Prochlorococcus marinus CUG1415: one gene and its partner. The protein of the gene in region 1 binds, or shares a complex with, the protein of each later gene. Links are inferred from orthologs where the notes say so. Each region holds a gene or a part of one and is shown in the gene's direction. Other genes may lie near its edges. The genes, in order: rpsG and tig.

Region 1 (3,245 bases):
GAATTCACAATCCCCAACATGGTTTTTAAAAGTTTCTCTTATTTTTTTTTCAATTCTTTTCCTTAATTGAAATAAAAGCCTTTCAATATCCTGATTAACTTTTTTATCTATGTATAAAATCCACTGACTTATGTATGGGGCATTTGCTTTAGCTAGAGGACCTAAGATTGCATTATTAACAGGTACTTTTCTCCAAAATGTTTCCTTGACTCCTAATTTTTCTGCTTCTTCCTGACATATTGATTTAGATTCTTCAATTTTCTCTTTTTTATTAGGCATAAAAACCATGCCTAAACCTCTATCCCAGTCTTGTTGATTTTTTAGATTAATTTCTTGATCAAGATATCCCCAAGGAATTGAACATAAAATGCCTGCTCCATCTCCTGAGTCACCATCTCCTCCACAACCTCCTCTATGCTCCATGCAATTAAGGCCCTTAAGGGATTGTTTAAGGATCCAGTTGCTCTCTATCCCTTTAACATTTGCTATGAAACCAACTCCACAAGCGTCTTTCTCACCAATTATTCCATTTGGGGAATAACTATCTTGATATGGCCCGACGATTCTTTTGATACTCTCTCTCATGGATTATTTAATTCTATTTAGTTATTTATTTTAATTATAAAAATAAATATGAAAATAAATCTAAAAATAATGAATATTTACCAAAGAATTTTCATTTCACAAATTTTTAAAAAAATATGATTAAAAACTTTTAGTTGGTGCTCGTAAAAGGTTATGATAGTTGAATGTTTATTTTTATCTAAATATAATAGATGCCTACCATCTCACAATTAATAGGTTCAGAAAGAAAACGTCTGACTAGGAAAACAAAATCTCCTGCATTAAAAGCTTGCCCTGAGAGAAGAGGTGTATGTACAAGAGTCTATACATCAACACCTAAAAAACCTAATTCAGCTTTGAGAAAAGTTGCGAGAGTAAGATTAACTTCTGGTTTCGAAGTAACGGCTTATATCCCGGGAATTGGACATAATTTGCAAGAACACTCTGTAGTCCTACTTAGGGGTGGAAGAGTTAAGGATTTACCAGGAGTTAGATATCATATAATAAGAGGAACTTTAGATACGGCTGGAGTCAAAGATAGACGTCAATCCAGATCTAAGTATGGAGCAAAAGCTCCAAAAGCTTAATTTGTAAACATCACTTTTTTAAAACATGTCACGTCGTAATGCAGCAGTAAAAAGACCAGTTCTTCCAGATCCTCAATTTAATAGTCGTCTAGCTTCAATGATGATTTCTCGATTGATGAAACATGGTAAAAAATCTACAGCTCAAAGAATATTGTCAGATGCTTTTTCTTTAATAAGTGAGAGAACAGGTGGGAATGCAGTCGAATTATTTGAAACAGCTGTAAAAAATGCTACTCCTCTTGTCGAGGTAAGAGCTAGAAGAGTTGGTGGTGCAACATATCAAGTTCCTATGGAAGTACGTCAAGAGAGGGGTACAGCTATGGCATTAAGATGGCTTGTTACATTCTCACGTGCAAGGAATGGCAAAAGTATGTCCCAAAAACTTGCTGGTGAGTTAATGGATGCAGCAAATGAAACTGGTAGTGCAGTTAAAAAAAGAGAAGACACTCATAAAATGGCTGAAGCTAATAAAGCTTTTGCACATTACAGATATTAATTTCATCAAAAAGGTACTTAAGTAGTTTATTATTATAAAAGTTTACTTTTAGAGTGAACTATACTTATCAAAAATTATTTTATTTGGAGCTTTAAAATTGGCACGCGACTTTCCCCTAGAACGAGTAAGGAATATAGGTATAGCCGCTCATATTGATGCAGGGAAGACAACAACAACTGAAAGAATTTTGTTTTATTCAGGTGTAGTTCATAAGATAGGAGAGGTTCATGATGGTGCTGCCGTAACAGATTGGATGGCTCAAGAAAGAGAAAGAGGAATAACTATTACTGCTGCCGCAATCTCTACTAGTTGGCAAGATCACAGAATTAATATTATTGATACTCCTGGACACGTTGACTTCACTATTGAAGTGGAAAGATCAATGCGCGTCTTGGATGGGGTTATAGCTGTGTTTTGCGCAGTTGGTGGAGTTCAGCCTCAATCTGAAACAGTTTGGCGTCAAGCAGATAGATACTCTGTCCCTAGAATGGTTTTTGTTAATAAAATGGATAGAACTGGTGCAGATTTTCTAAAGGTTAATAAGCAAATTAAAGATCGACTAAAGGCAAATGCACTTCCAATTCAGCTACCTATTGGAGCTGAAGGTGATCTCACAGGAATTATTGATTTAGTCGCCAACAAAGCTTATCTTTACAAAAATGACTTAGGTACTGATATTGAAGAAGCCCAAATTCCATCTGAAATGGAGGAAGAAGCTGCTGAGTGGAGATATAAGTTAATGGAGAGTGTTGCAGAAAATGATGAAGAGTTAATAGAAGTATTCCTCGAGACAGGAGAATTATCTGAAGAACAACTTAAAAAAGGTATCAGGGAAGGGGTTTTAAAACATGGATTGGTTCCAGTATTGTGCGGTTCAGCTTTTAAGAATAAAGGCGTCCAACTGGTTTTAGACGCTGTAGTTGATTACTTGCCAGCTCCAGTTGATGTAAAACCAATACAAGGTGTTTTACCAAGTGGTAAAGAAGATGTAAGACCTTCAGATGATAATGCTCCTTTTAGTGCACTAGCATTCAAAGTGATGTCAGATCCCTATGGGAAATTAACTTTTGTAAGGATGTATTCAGGTGTTCTTTCAAAGGGCAGTTATGTAATGAATTCTACTAAAGATGCAAAAGAGAGAATTTCTAGATTAGTAATTTTAAAGGCTGATGAAAGAGAGGAGGTTGATGAATTGAGGGCTGGAGATTTAGGAGCTGTACTAGGTCTTAAGAACACAACTACTGGTGACACGTTATGTAATACAGAAGACCCTATAGTTTTAGAGACATTGTTTATCCCTGAACCAGTTATCTCAGTGGCCGTTGAGCCAAAAACTAAAGGGGATATGGAAAAATTATCAAAAGCTTTAACTGCTTTATCTGAAGAGGATCCAACATTTAGGGTAAGTACAGATCCTGAGACAAATCAAACTGTAATTGCTGGTATGGGTGAGTTGCACCTGGAAATCCTCGTTGACAGAATGTTAAGGGAATTTAAAGTTGAAGCTAATATTGGAGCTCCCCAGGTTTCATACAGAGAAACCATTAGGTCTAGTTCCAAAGGTGAAGGCAAATATGCAAGACAAACAGGAGGAAAAG
Region 2 (3,175 bases), 140 kb from region 1 along the record:
TGAGACAATAACTCTTTGAATAGTCGAAAGTTTATTTAACGGAGCTAAAACTAATGACAACAAAATGGTAGTGCAGTTTGGATTCGCTATTACTCCATCATGATTGAGTGCATCACTAGCATTAACTTCAGGAACTACAAGAGGTACGTTCTTATCTAATCTAAACGCACTGGAATTATCTATCAATAAAGCATTTTGCTCCATTATGGTAGACAACCATTTTTTTGAAATACTTCCACCCGCTGAAGCTAAAACTAAATCAAGATTTAGAAATTCTTCCTTAGTTGTTTTTTTTGTAACTAATTCTTCACCTTTCCAAATAATTTTTTTTCCTTCTGACCGCTCTGATGAAAGCAAGACCAATTCTGAAATTGGGAAATCACGTTGTTCAAGAATTTTGAGTAATTCAGATCCCACAGCACCTGAAGATCCTAAAACAGCAACTTTTAATGGCCTATTAGGCAAAAACGGAGATTTTCTCACACTTTGAAAATGATTTTTATGAATAGATTGACTATTTTTTTTACTTTATCAAAAAATTAACTTTCAAGGAAATCACATAATGTGAAATAATTAAGATTCGGTTTATAGTAATAATTACAAAAAACATGGCTAAAGAAGCATTAATAGTCAAAACAACTCCTCTGCCTCAAAGTAGAATTTCATTTGAATTAGAAATACCATCTGAGACATGCAAATCGTGTGTTAATGAGACAATCAGTACTATCAGTCGTTCGGCTAAAATTCCAGGATTTAGACTTGGTAAAATTCCTAAACAAGTTTTAATTCAAAGAATTGGCATCACACAATTACATGCTTCTGCTCTAGAAAAAATCATTGATAAATCATGGCAAGAAGCATTAAAAATAAAATCTATAGAGCCATTAAGTGAGCCAGAATTGGTAGATGGCTTTGAATCTTTACTTGCAAAATTTAGTCCTGACAAATCACTTAAGGTTACTCTTCAAACTGATATTGCCCCCGAATTAAAACTCAAAAAATCCAAAGGACTTAGTGTTGACATCTCAAAAACTAAGTTTGATCCTAAGTCAGTAGATGAAGCCCTAGAAAAATCTAGAAGTCAGTTTGCAAATATTATTCCAGTAACCAATAGAGCAGCCAAATTAGGGGATATTGCTGTAGTTAGTTTCAAAGGAAAATATAAAGATTCTGGTAAAGAGATTGATGGTGGGACAAGTGAATCAATGGATCTTGAGTTAGAAAAGAACAAAATGATTCCAGGTTTCGTTGAGGGAATCGTAAAGATGAAAATTGGCGATACTAAAACACTTAACCTTAAATTTCCTGAAGATTATTCTCATAAGGATTCAAGAGGCAAAGAGGCTATCTTTGAAGTAAATCTTAAGGATCTTAAGGAAAAAGAATTACCTGAACTTAATGACGATTTTGCAAAACAATCTGGCAACAAAGAATCATTAAAAGAGTTAAAGAAAGATATTGAAAAGCAACTTAAAGACAATTTTGAAAAAACTCAAAAAGATATCAAAATTGAAGCTTTATTAGATGCTTTAACAAACGAATTGGTTGCTGAAATTCCAAAATCTATGATTGATATAGAAGTAAGGAATAATATTGAACAAACCGCGCAAAGATTTGCTCAACAAGGTCTTGATGTGAAATCTACTTTCACTCCGGAATTAGTGAAGTCATTAGCAGAGTCAACAAGGCCTCAGGCTGAAAAAAATGTTCAAAGAAATTTAGCTCTAAAAGCATTAGCTGAAGAAGAAAACATAACAGTTGAAAAAGATGAAATTGATTTAAAAATGAAAGATTATGAAGATGCAATCTCTCAATCATCAAAACAAATAGATATTAAAAAATTAACAGAAGTAATAAGTAACGATTTACTCAAAGAAAAATTAATAATTTGGCTTGAAGAAAATTCCGAAGTAAAAGAAAAAACTACAAAAACTTCTAAAGCTACCAAAACAACAAAAGCTACAAAAACTGCGACCAAAACAACAAAAGCTACAAAAACTACGACAAAAACAACAAAAGCTACAAAAACTGCGACAAAAAAAACAAAAACTCAAAATAAAAAAGAAAAAAAATAATTTATAAAATTTCTAACTAATTACCCAAAAACCTCTTAAATTAACTAGTAGACGAATATTAATCTGTGAATTCAGAAAAAAAACATTTAATCCAAAGCTCAATAAGTTCTTACGAAAGCATTCATAAAACTAGTGCCGCTGTTCCTACGGTCATAGAACAATCTGGTAGAGGAGAAAGAGCTTTTGATATTTATTCAAGGCTATTAAGGGAAAGAATAATTTTTTTAGGTACTGGTATTAATGATCAAGTATCTGACTCTCTTGTTGCACAATTATTATTTCTTGAAGCTGAAGATCCCGAAAAAGACATCCAAATATATATCAACTCTCCTGGAGGCTCAGTAACAGCAGGAATGGCTATATACGATACTATGCAACAAATATCACCTGATGTAGTGACAATATGCTTTGGAGTGGCTGCAAGTATGGGTGCATTTCTACTTTCTGGGGGAACAAAGGGGAAAAGATTGGCTTTGCCTAATTCTAGGATAATGATTCATCAGCCTCTTGGAGGTGCACAAGGTCAAGCAGTAGAAATTGAAATACAAGCTAAAGAAATACTTTTTCTCAAGAAGACATTAAATTCACTTTTGGCAGAACATACTGGTCAACCTTTAAAAAAGATTAATGAAGATACGGAAAGAGATTACTTCTTATCTCCCTCAGAAGCAGTTGAATATGGATTAATCGATAAAGTTATCAAAAAGTGACAAGCGACAATTATATTTTAAGAAAATGATGACGAATCGATGTTTATAAGCAATCCTAGTAAATAGGTAATATTTAACTCCTTTACTTTAGAATTTATAATCGATGGCTAAATTCGACGCCCATCTTAAATGTTCATTTTGTGGGAAATCACAAGACCAAGTTAGAAAGCTCATAGCTGGTCCTGGGGTTTATATCTGTGATGAGTGCATAGATCTTTGTAATGAAATTCTCGACGAAGAACTACTTGATAATCAAGCGAACACAAACAACTCCCCGCAAGTCAAAAAGAAATTACCAACTGATAATCCCAAAAAATCTATTCCTTTAGAATTAAACTCAATTCCTAAACCATTAGAAATTAAAAGTTTTCTTGATAATCAAGTCGTTGG

What was found.
Region 2: the proteins of rpsG (region 1) and tig are in contact, whole or in part, in a crystal structure (PDB 3GTY), measured with the Thermotoga maritima proteins. The link is inferred for Prochlorococcus marinus CUG1415 from one-to-one orthologs. Residues at the interface, in WP_004081843.1 of Thermotoga maritima: Lys34, Lys52, Lys55, Glu59, Arg62, Gln63, Glu66, Asn67, Lys69, Val71, Arg95, Ala109, Lys110, Lys111, Gly112, Arg113, Pro114, Glu117, Glu121, Ile124, Ala125, Tyr127, Asn128, Asn129, Thr130, Gly131, Lys135, Asp139, Arg142, Met143; in WP_004081061.1 of Thermotoga maritima: Glu122, Val124, Val129, Leu130, Tyr133, Glu188, Gly259, Ile262, Tyr263, Glu266, Ser270, Glu273, Gln274, Glu277, Arg308, Gln311, Ile312, Ser315, Tyr316, Glu325, Arg329, Arg336, Leu363, Phe366, Trp367, Arg373, Leu377, Arg381, Leu384, Glu387.

The regions. Positions count from the first base shown.
Region 1 is NZ_JAAORL010000002.1:458,308-461,552, reverse strand. Bases 1-2,911 are described here. They hold rpsG (30S ribosomal protein S7), read left to right. Parts: upstream 1-1,176; coding sequence 1,177-1,647; downstream 1,648-2,911. Other genes in these bases: fusA (elongation factor G), read left to right, coding at 1,745-2,911; rpsL (30S ribosomal protein S12), read left to right, coding at 777-1,151; gltB (glutamate synthase large subunit), read right to left, coding at 1-585. Also shown: more of fusA, read left to right, coding at 2,912-3,245.
Region 2 is NZ_JAAORL010000002.1:595,340-598,514, forward strand. Bases 1-2,841 are described here. They hold tig (trigger factor), read left to right. Parts: upstream 1-608; coding sequence 609-2,075; downstream 2,076-2,841. Other genes in these bases: HA143_RS09375 (aspartate-semialdehyde dehydrogenase), read right to left, coding at 1-483; clpP (ATP-dependent Clp endopeptidase proteolytic subunit ClpP), read left to right, coding at 2,141-2,785. In the rest of the region: ATP-dependent protease ATP-binding subunit ClpX, read left to right, coding at 2,889-3,175. UniProt on the Bacillus subtilis protein: Involved in protein export. Acts as a chaperone by maintaining the newly synthesized protein in an open conformation. Functions as a peptidyl-prolyl cis-trans isomerase.